3 regions of the Microbacterium sp. zg.Y1084 genome follow, and region 1 is predicted to be linked to each of the others. Evidence: predicted binding sites of a transcription regulator. Region 1 holds the regulator's gene; each other region holds the start of a gene.
The links. The regulator LexA, encoded in region 1, represses DNA repair genes until DNA is damaged. The targets are predictions, from matches to a motif close to TCGAACANNTGTTCGA.

Region 1 (3,274 bases):
CGGCATCCGCTGCGCTCGCCGACCGGCACGCCGCCCCCGGCGTGCGCGACGGGGCGGTCCGGCCGCGAGCAGCGGCGCTGAGTCCCGACGACTACTCGCGGGCCGCAGCCGCCACGCGGGAATCCGCGCAGCGTGAGCTCGGACTCCCCGTGCTGCCGACGACGACGATCGGCTCCTTCCCGCAGACCGGCGACATCCGCCGTGCCCGCGCCGCCGCTGCGCGTGGAGAACTGACCGCCGCGCAGTACGACGGCTTCCTGCGCGACGAGATCCGCCGGGTGATCGAGCTGCAGGAGCGCCTGGGGCTGGACGTGCTGGTGCACGGCGAGGCGGAGCGCAACGACATGGTGCAGTACTTCGCCGAGAACCTCGACGGCTTCGCGGTCACCCGCAACGGCTGGGTGCAGTCCTACGGATCGCGGGCCACCCGCCCGTCGATCCTGTGGGGCGACGTCTCTCGGCCGGCCCCCATCACCGTGGGGTGGTCGGCCTACGCCCAGAGCCTCACCGCGGCTCCGGTGAAGGGGATGCTGACGGGGCCGGTGACCATTCTGGCGTGGTCGTTCGTGCGCGACGATCAGCCGCTGGGCGAGACCGCGGACCAGGTGGCGCTCGCCCTCCGCGATGAGATCGCCGACCTCGAGGCGGCCGGCATCCGCATCATCCAGGTGGACGAGCCCGCCCTGCGCGAGCTGCTGCCGCTGAAGAGCGCCGACCAGCCGCACTACCTGGAGTGGTCGGTCGGTGCGTTCCGTCTCGCCACCGCGGGCGCCGTCCCCGCCACCCAGGTGCACACGCACCTGTGCTATTCGGAGTTCGCCGTCGTCATCGATGCGATCGCTGCGCTGGACGCCGATGTCACCTCCATCGAAGCGGCCCGCAGCCGTGGCGAGGTGATCGGCGACATCCGCTCCTCGGGCTTCGCGCGCGGCGTCGGGCCAGGCGTGTACGACATCCACTCGCCCCGGGTGCCGTCCGTCGACGAGATCGCGGGCCTCCTGCGGCGCGCCGTCACCGAGCTGCCGATCGGCCAGGTGTGGGTCAACCCCGACTGCGGACTGAAGACCCGCGGCTATGCCGAGACGGTCGCGTCGCTGGAGAACCTCGTCTCGGCCGCGCGCGCGGTGCGCGAGGAGGTGGCGGTGCGGGCCTGACCTCCCGGCGGGGACGCACGAGGGGATGCCGCGGCAGTGCGGCATCCCCTCGTCATGTCACGCGGCGTACGCGCGGTCGCGGCTACACCGCGCGCAGCACCGCCACCACCTTGCCCAGCACGACCGACTCGTCGCCCAGGATCGGCTCGAACGCGCTGTTGCGCGGCAGCAGCCACGTGTGACCGTCGCGCTGGCGGAACGTCTTGACCGTCGCCTCGCCGTCGAGCATCGCCGCGACGATGTCGCCGTTGTCGGCTGTGGGCTGCGAGCGGACGACCACCCAGTCGCCGTCGCAGATCGCGGCATCGATCATCGATTCGCCGCTGACCTTCAGCATGAACAGGTCACCCTTGCCCACCAGCTGGCGCGGCAGCGGGAAGATCTCCTCCACCTGCTGGTCGGCGGTGATCGGCACGCCCGCGGCGATGCGGCCGACGAGCGGCACGAGCGCGGCGTCGCCGACGCTGGGCGCGGCATCGGCAGGATTCTCGGCGGCAGAGCCGGGCAGGTCGATCAGCACCTCCATGGCGCGCGTCTTGCCGGGGTCGCGCCGGAGGTATCCGCTCAGCTCGAGCTGATTGAGCTGATGGGTCACGCTCGACAGCGATTTGAGTCCCACCGCGTCGCCGATCTCCCTCATGCTCGGCGGGTAGCCATGCCGTGCGATCGAGCGCTGGATGACCTCGAGGATCGCCAGCTGCTTCTCGCTGAGGCTCTTGCGCCGCCGCGTCTGCGGCTTGTCCCGCTCGCGGCCGGCCGGTGTCGCGTCGGTCATCGAGCCTTCTCCCGTCTCGCCGCGCGAGGCAGCGTCTTCGAATGTCGGAGGTCCGTGATGGGGTGCTCCTATCGAAACCGTATCCGGTGCCGGATGCCGCGGCGCAGAGGTCCACGCGTGTCGCGTGCGATTCGATATCCGACCGGTCCCGTGCTTGACACCCTAGAACATCGAAGATAACTTCGGAAAAGAACTTCGCATCCGGCCTTCCTGGCCGAAGGTCGGATGCGAAGATCGCCACAGAGGAGGACTCCATGACCACCATCCAGCTCGCCGGACCGACGTCGTCCGCCACGCGGCTGCGGCTCACCGCCCGCGGTCGCCGGGTGTTCACCGGTCTCGCCGCCCTCCCCATCGTCATCGCCGTCGGCGCCGCCGCCCTCAGTGGGGGAGGTGCACTCGCCAGCGGGGACCGCTCCGCTCCGGCCGGCTCGTTCCAGATGGTCACCGTCGCTGCGGGCGAATCGCTGTGGTCGATCGCCGAAGAGGTCGCGCCCCAGGCCGACCCGCGCGACGTCATCCACGAGATCGTGCGGCTGAACGCCCTCGAGTCCTCCGTGGTCGCCGCCGGTCAGCGACTGTCCATCCCCTGGGAGTACACCGCCGCGCCGTGAGGCCGGGTGCGAGGGCGATACGTTCCGACCTGGGGCCGAGCCCACTGATGGCCGGGCTGGCTAGCATGGGAGGGGTGATCCCGAGTCTCAACGACCTCCCCCTCCGCGACGATCTGCGCGGCCAGACGCCGTACGGCGCTCCGCAGGCGGCACTCCCCGTCGCTCTGAACGTCAACGAGAACACGCATCCGGTTCCCGACGAGGTCGCGGGCGACATCCTCGACGCCGTCGCTCGTGCGCTGCGCGACGTGAACCGTTACCCCGACCGCGAGTTCACGGCGCTGCGCGAGGCCTTCGCCGAGTACCTCGGCCACGGCCTGTCCCGCGACCAGATCTGGGCGGCGAACGGCTCGAACGAGGTGCTGCAGCATGTGCTGCAGGCGTTCGCCGGTCCCGGCCGCACCGCGTTCTCCTTCGCGCCGACCTACTCGATGTACCCGCTGTTGACGCGGGGGACGGGAGCCACCTGGGTCGCCGGTCACCGCGCGCACGACTTCACCCTCGCTCCCGACGACGCGGCATCGCAGGTCGCGGAGGCGGCGCCCGACGTGGTCTTCCTCTGCGCGCCGAACAACCCCACCGGAACGCCGCTGTCACTCGACGTGGTCGAGGCGGTCTACGAGGCCACAGCCGGTGTCGTGATCGTCGATGAGGCGTACGTCGAGTTCGCCCCACGCGACGCGCGGTCGGCGGTGACGCTGATGCCGGGGCGCGAGCGGCTCGTGGTGTCC
Region 2 (3,274 bases), on a different contig from region 1:
TTCTGCCCGCGGCCGATGAACGGCACCGACCGGATCGCTGCCGCTTCGGTCGCTCGCACGAGCTCCAGAGCGAGGTTGCGGTCGGGGTGCAGGGGACTCATATCCGCGGTCAGGCTCACCATGGGGCACAGCCTATGCCGCGCGGTGCCGACGCGCCCGGGTATGGCGCTGTCGGAGAGCGAAGGAAACGCGGTTCTTTCCGGCTCGTTATGTGCACGCGGCCGTTTGCCACGGCCGACCCCCGGGACCGAGTGGGCCCGCTTCGCTAGAGTGAAGCAGGATCAACCGCCGACTTTAGGAGCTGACATGCCCGTCGCAACCCCCGAGCAGTATGCCGAAATGCTGGACCGTGCGAAGGCCGGCGGATTCGCATACCCGGCGATCAACGCCGCCAGCTCGCAGTCCATCAACGCCGTGCTGCAGGGACTCACCGAAGCCGGCTCCGACGGCATCATCCAGGTCACCACGGGCGGCGCGGACTACTTCGCCGGCCACACCGTCAAGGGCCGCGCCACCGGTGCCATCGCCATGGCCAAGTTCGTCACCGAGGTCGCGAAGAACTACCCGATCACGGTCGCCCTGCACACCGACCACTGCCCCAAGCCCGCGCTGGACGACTTCCTGCTGCCGCTGATCGCCGCCTCCGAAGAAGAGGTCAGGGCCGGCCGCAACCCGATCTTCCAGTCCCACATGTGGGATGGCTCCGCGGTGCCGCTCGCCGAGAACATCGAGATCGCCCAGACGCTGCTCCCCCGCATGAAGGCCATCAGCGCCATCCTCGAGGTCGAGATCGGCGTCGTCGGCGGCGAGGAGGACGGCGTCAAGCACGAGGGCACCAACGACGCGCTGTACACGACGACCAACGACGTCGCCCAGGTGGTCGAGGCACTCGGTCTCGGCGACCAGGGCCGCTGGATCGCCGCGCTCACCTTCGGCAACGTGCACGGCGTCTACAAGCCCGGCAACGTGAAGCTCAAGCCCGAACTCCTCGGCGAGATCCAGGAAGGCATCGCCGCGCGCTTCGGCACCGGCCAGAAGCCCCTCGACCTGGTGTTCCACGGTGGCAGCGGCTCGACGCCCGAGGAGATCGCCCTGGCCGTCGCCAACGGCGTCGTGAAGATGAACATCGACACCGACACGCAGTACGCCTTCACGCGTGCCGTCGCCGGGTACATGTTCCAGAACTACGACGGCGTGCTCAAGATCGACGGCGAGGTCGGCAACAAGAAGGCCTACGACCCCCGCGCCTGGGGCAAGGTCGCCGAGTCGGCGATGGCCACCCGCGTCGTCGAGGCGACCCAGCAGCTGGGTTCCTACGGCAAGTCGCTCGGCGCCTGACACCTTCGCAACGCGAGAACGCCCCGGCCCTGGTGGTCGGGGCGTTCTGCGTGCCGGCACGGAGCGCGTACATTCGAACGAATGTCCGAGGTTCGCGCGACAATGGTCGCATGGCAACGGACACGACGCGCAAGGCCCCGCAGGCGGAGGTCGACACCGCTGCGCTGCACGCACTCGTGACCGCACTCGGCGGCGTGCGATCGGCGATCGCCGGGTTCCGCGCTCTCGAGGCGTCGCTGCTCACCGCGGCCTTCGACCTCGCAGACGAGGCCGCCGGTTCACTTCCCCTCCGCGAGCGCGAGCGCGAGATGGCGCTGCGCACGGTCGCCGCCGAGATCGGTGCCGCCCTGCACGCCGGCGACCGCACCGTCCAGCGCCGCATCTCCGAGGCCTGGACTCTCACGCAGCGGTTCCCTGCCACCCATGCCGCCCTCGCCGACGGACGCATCGAGGCCGCTCACGCGTCCGCGATCGTGGATGCCGGGCAGGGCATCGGTGACGACGCCCAGCGGGCGGCCTTCGAGGCCTCGGCCGTAGCGCTCGCAGAAGCTGAGACCCCTGCCCGCCTGCGCGCGGTCCTCGGCACCCTCGCCGAGCAGGCGGAGCGCGGTGATCGAGAAGCGCGCCATCGTGCGGCACGTGCACGCCGCGCGGTGATCGTGCGCGACGTCGGCGACGGCATGGCTGAGTTGCTCGCCACGCTCCCCGCCGTCCTCGCCCACGGCATCCACGATCGCCTGACGACGATGGCGGGCGTCATCCGCCGCACGACCCACGATGCCGAGCGCGCCGCGGGTGCCACGGACGCCACGGACGCCACGGACGCCACGGACGCCACGGATGACGATCGCCGAACGATCGACCAGATCCGCGCCGACGTCCTCTGCGATCTGGCGCTCGGGGGCGGCCCGATCGCCTCCGGCGACGGCCTGGCTGCCATCCGCGCACAGGTGCAGGTGAGTGTGCCGGTGCTCACGCTCGCCGGCCGCACCGACGGAGGCGCGCGCCTGGCAGGTTCCGGCCCGATCGACGCGCAGACGGCGCGACGGCTCGCCGGCCACGCCGTCGGCTGGGACCGCGTGATGACTCACCCGGTGAGCGGTGTCGTCCTCGCCGTCGACCGCTACCGGCCGAGCGAAAACCTCCGCCGCGTGCTGCGCGTGCGTGACGAGCATTGCCGCTTCCCCGGCTGTCGCCAGCCCGCACGGCGGTGCGATATCGACCACACGCATGATGCGGCGCTCGGCGGCGCCACCAGCGCAGAGAATCTCGCCCACCTGTGCAGGCGACATCACTCGCTCAAGCACGCCTCCGCGTGGCGGGTGCGCCAGCGAGGCGGTGGCGTGCTCGAGTGGACGAGTCCGACCGGGCGGAGCTACGTGGACACGCCGGTCACGGCGGTGCGGTTCGCACCGACCTGCGATCCGCCGCCGTTCTGATGTCGGTGCGCGGCGCTGTCACGCCACACGGGCGGCGAGCGGTCGGATCAGCCTGAGACGGTGCGCTGCAGCGCTTCCCAAGCGGCCGGGTCGTTCATGATGGGGATCACCATCAGCGTGCCCGAGACGAAGTTGAACAGGATGCCGCCGACGAGCGGAATCCACCACGTCAGTCGCCGAGCCGCCAGGCTCCGCCACGACAGCCAGGCCGTGAGCACCCAGCCTCCGGCGAGAGCCGTTGCCGCGGCCACACCCCAGCCGCGCCCGGATTCGGGGTCGGCCAACTGCGCGTCGACGCCGAGGGTCTGGAACATCGTCTGCGCGAAGGCGCCCACGTCGAGCATCTGCGGCGCCGCCACCAGCACGGTCACGAGCCCGTATGCCAGCAGCGCCAGTGTGATGACCCGGTCGGCCATGCGGGTCGGCCGTGCCACCGCTGACGTCGCGGGCTCCGCGGGGAACGGCGCAGAGCCTCCCCGCGGCTGCGACGCGTCGTG
Region 3 (3,274 bases), on a different contig from region 1:
CGCGGCGACGCTCGCCGCCGCGCCTTCGGTGATCGTTCCGTTCATCGCAGATCAGCCCTTCTGGGGTGCGCGGTTGCACGCGGCTGGACTCGCCCCCGCCCCGATCCGATCGCGGGCGTTGACCGTGCGCACGCTCCGCACCGCGCTGGATGCGCTCGACGACTATCGCGTCCGTGTCACGGAGGCCGCCAGGATCATGTCCACGGAAAACGGAACGACAGAGGCCCTCCGCATCCTGGATGCGCTCCGCTGAACCACCCGAAGGCCCGGTCAGCTGGCGAGGTCGTAGCGATGTCGCCCGCCGAGACGCCGGGTCTGCGCCGGATCGAGCCACTTCGGTGGGACGAACCACACCTTCGCCCGCGTCCCGACGCCCTCGACCTCGATCCCCCAGCCGTTGTCATGGATGCGATGGTGGCATCCGACGCAGAGGAGGATGCCGTTGCCGAGGTCGGTTGACCCGCCGTCTCGCGCCCACCATCGGATGTGATGGACGACACACCGGGCGGACGGAGCGCCGCACGAGGCGCAGCCACCGTCGCGTTCGCCCAGTGCCAGCTTCTGCGCCGCGGTGAAGAGCCGCTTGGCACGTCCCCAGTCGAGGATCTCGCTGTCGCCGCCGAGGACGCAGGGGATGATCTCCGCGTCGGCTGCGAGCCGTCGGGCGGCGGCTGCGGAGAGCGGCTGGTCGATCCCATCGATGCTCGCGGTGCCCACGCCGTCCGTCAGCGCGTCCAGGTCCATGCGCACGATGACGGTGGTCGTGGGGAGCGTCGGCAGCTGCGTGCACCCGAGCGCGTGACGGCACACGTCGGCCAGGGCATCCGCCTGCATCTGACGCACGCTGCGTCGGTCCTTCTCGGCATCGTCGGCGTGCTCATTGCGGCGGAGGACTCCGGTGACGATCCCCTCGATGGCGGCTTTCACGGGTGCCGCCGTCTCGGCATCGAGCTTCGCCGTCAGCACGACCATCCCGTCCCGCTCCTGGATCACCAGGCTGCGCTCGCCGCGTCGCTCGGTCTCACGCGGCTCGACGCCGTCGGGGTCGAGGTGGGCCTCGGCGCGGGCGAGCAGCGTTCCCAGCTGATCGGGGCGCAGGCCCGGCGCCATTTCGGCGAGCCGCTCTTCCATCGCGTCGAGGACGGCGGCGTCGGCGCGGAGCGACACGCGGTCCAGGAGGGTGATGATCGCGGATGCCGCCCACATGCCGAGCTTCCCCGATGCCACCGCGCCGGCGACGTGCGGGTGCTTGGCCGGGAGGCGCTCGCCGGCGAGCGTCATGCGGGGCGCGGTGGCCTCGCCGACCTGCACCAGGCGCACCGCGTCTGCGGTGGTCGATCCCGTCGTCGCCGAGATCAGCGCTGCGGGAGAGCGGTGACCCTGCTTCTTCGCGAGCGAGTCCTTCCCCAGCTCGGAGCGGGATTGGCGGGCGATCTCGGCGGCCACCGGGGCGAACGCGGCATCCACTCGACGGCGCAGTGCGCCGAAGGCGTCGTTCACCGCGATCAGCTCGCCCGGTGTCAGTGACCCGGGAGGCCGGTCGGCACCTGCGGCGACCAGCAGGTCGAGTGCTGCGGCGATGTCGCGGAGTCCGTTCTCCATGGCACCGAGTATAGTACATATGTACGATAACGAGAAGCGCTGTGCACATCTATCTGCGAGCGGAAGTGCGCCCCCATTCGGCTTTCGCCGCCCCCGGTGTCGGCCAGCAGGCGTAGAGTCTCCTCCGCACCGCGAGGACCGCAGAGGGAGAGGCTGACGGCGTGACCGACTCTGACACCCGCGCTCGCCGCGGCGCAGGACGTGCCACGGGCGCGCCCGCCACCGGCCCCTGGCCGGCCCTGTGGGCGCTGGTGATCGGCTTCTTCATGATCCTCGTGGACACCACGATCGTGTCGGTGGCCAACCCCGCCATCAAGGCGGCGCTGGATCCCGACACGGCGGACCTCGACAACGTCGTGTGGGTCACGAGCGCCTATCTGCTCGCCTACGCCGTGCCGCTGCTGGTGACGGGGCGCCTGGGCGACCGGTTCGGCCCGAAGAGCATCTACCTCGCCGGACTCGCGGTGTTCACCCTCGCCTCGCTCGGCTGCGGACTGTCGCCGACCCTCGGCACGCTCATCGCGTTCCGGGCGCTGCAGGGCATCGGCGCCTCGCTGATGACCCCGCAGACGATGGCTGTGATCACCCGCACCTTCCCCGCCGCCCGGCGGGGCGCGGCGATGGGCCTGTGGGGCGCGACCTCCGGTGTGGCGATGCTGGTGGGTCCGCTCGCCGGCGGCCTGCTCGTGGACGGCCTCGGGTGGGAGTGGATCTTCTTCGTCAATCTGCCCGTGGGCGTGGTCGGGTTCGTGCTCGCGTGGATGCTGGTGCCGAAGCTGCCGACGCACCCGCACCGCTTCGACATGCTGGGCGTGGTGCTCAGCGCCGTCGCCCTGTTCCTCATCGTGTTCGCCCTGCAGGAGGCGGAGCACTACGACTGGGGCGCCATCTGGGGGCCGGTGACGGTGTGGATGCTGCTGGCCGCGGGCCTGGTGGTGCTGGCGCTGTTCGTGGCTCAGCAGGCTCGCACGCGCAGCGAGGCGCTCGTGCCGATGTCGCTGTTCCGGGACCGCAACTTCTCCGTCGCCGGCATCGGCATCACGGCGGTGGGGTTCATGGCGGCGAGCATGTCGCTGCCGTTCATGTTCTTCCTGCAGCTGGCGCGCGGGCTGAGCCCGACCGATGCCGCCCTGCTGCTGGTGCCGACGGCGGTGGCGGCCGGCATCCTCTCCCCGCTGGCGGGACGTCTGCTCGACCGCACCGACCCGCGGTTCCTGCTCGTGCCGGGGATGATCGCGGTGGCATCCGCGCTCGTCTGGTACGCGTCGCTGATGACCCCCGACACCCCGACGTGGATGTTCCTCTTCCCCGCCGCCCTCATGGGGATCGGGCAGTCCGGGCTGTGGGGCCCGCTGGCGACGACCGCGACGCGCAACCTCGACCCCCGCCAGGCGGGTGCCGGCTCGGGCGTCTACAACACGATGCGCACGATCGGCTCGGTGCTGGGATCGGCCGCGATCGCTGCGGTGATGCAGGGGCGTCTGGAGGCCAACCTCCCCGGTATGGCGGGGGCGGGGCTCGGCTCAGGCGCGTTGCCGCCGGAGGCGGCGGCCGGGTTCGCGGCGGCGATGGGGCAGGCGATCCTGCTGCCGGCGGCGGTGCTCCTGCTCGGAGTGGTCGCCGTGCTGTTCCTGCGCCGGCCCGCGCCGGTGCGCGCGCCCGGAGGGACGCC

Region 2: the regulator LexA is predicted to act here: its motif matches at 1,412-1,427, upstream of NQ165_RS03865 (HNH endonuclease signature motif containing protein).
Region 3: the regulator LexA is predicted to act here: its motif matches at 1,614-1,629, upstream of NQ165_RS08800 (HNH endonuclease signature motif containing protein).

The regions. Positions count from the first base shown of each region.
Region 1 covers NZ_JANJGV010000008.1:8,199-11,472, reverse strand. The annotation lists gene metE (5-methyltetrahydropteroyltriglutamate--homocysteine S-methyltransferase) at 1-1,154, shown strand, start outside; gene lexA (transcriptional repressor LexA) at 1,237-1,929, opposite strand; gene NQ165_RS10130 (LysM peptidoglycan-binding domain-containing protein) at 2,184-2,543, shown strand; gene NQ165_RS10125 (histidinol-phosphate transaminase) at 2,609-3,274, shown strand, end outside.
Region 2 covers NZ_JANJGV010000002.1:541,239-544,512, forward strand. The annotation lists gene glpX (class II fructose-bisphosphatase) at 1-122, opposite strand, end outside; gene fbaA (class II fructose-bisphosphate aldolase) at 307-1,338, shown strand; gene NQ165_RS03865 (HNH endonuclease signature motif containing protein) at 1,449-2,777, shown strand; gene NQ165_RS03870 (DUF6264 family protein) at 2,825-3,274, opposite strand, start outside.
Region 3 covers NZ_JANJGV010000004.1:142,549-145,822, forward strand. The annotation lists gene NQ165_RS08795 (glycosyltransferase) at 1-253, shown strand, start outside; gene NQ165_RS08800 (HNH endonuclease signature motif containing protein) at 271-1,602, opposite strand; gene NQ165_RS08805 (DHA2 family efflux MFS transporter permease subunit) at 1,869-3,274, shown strand, end outside.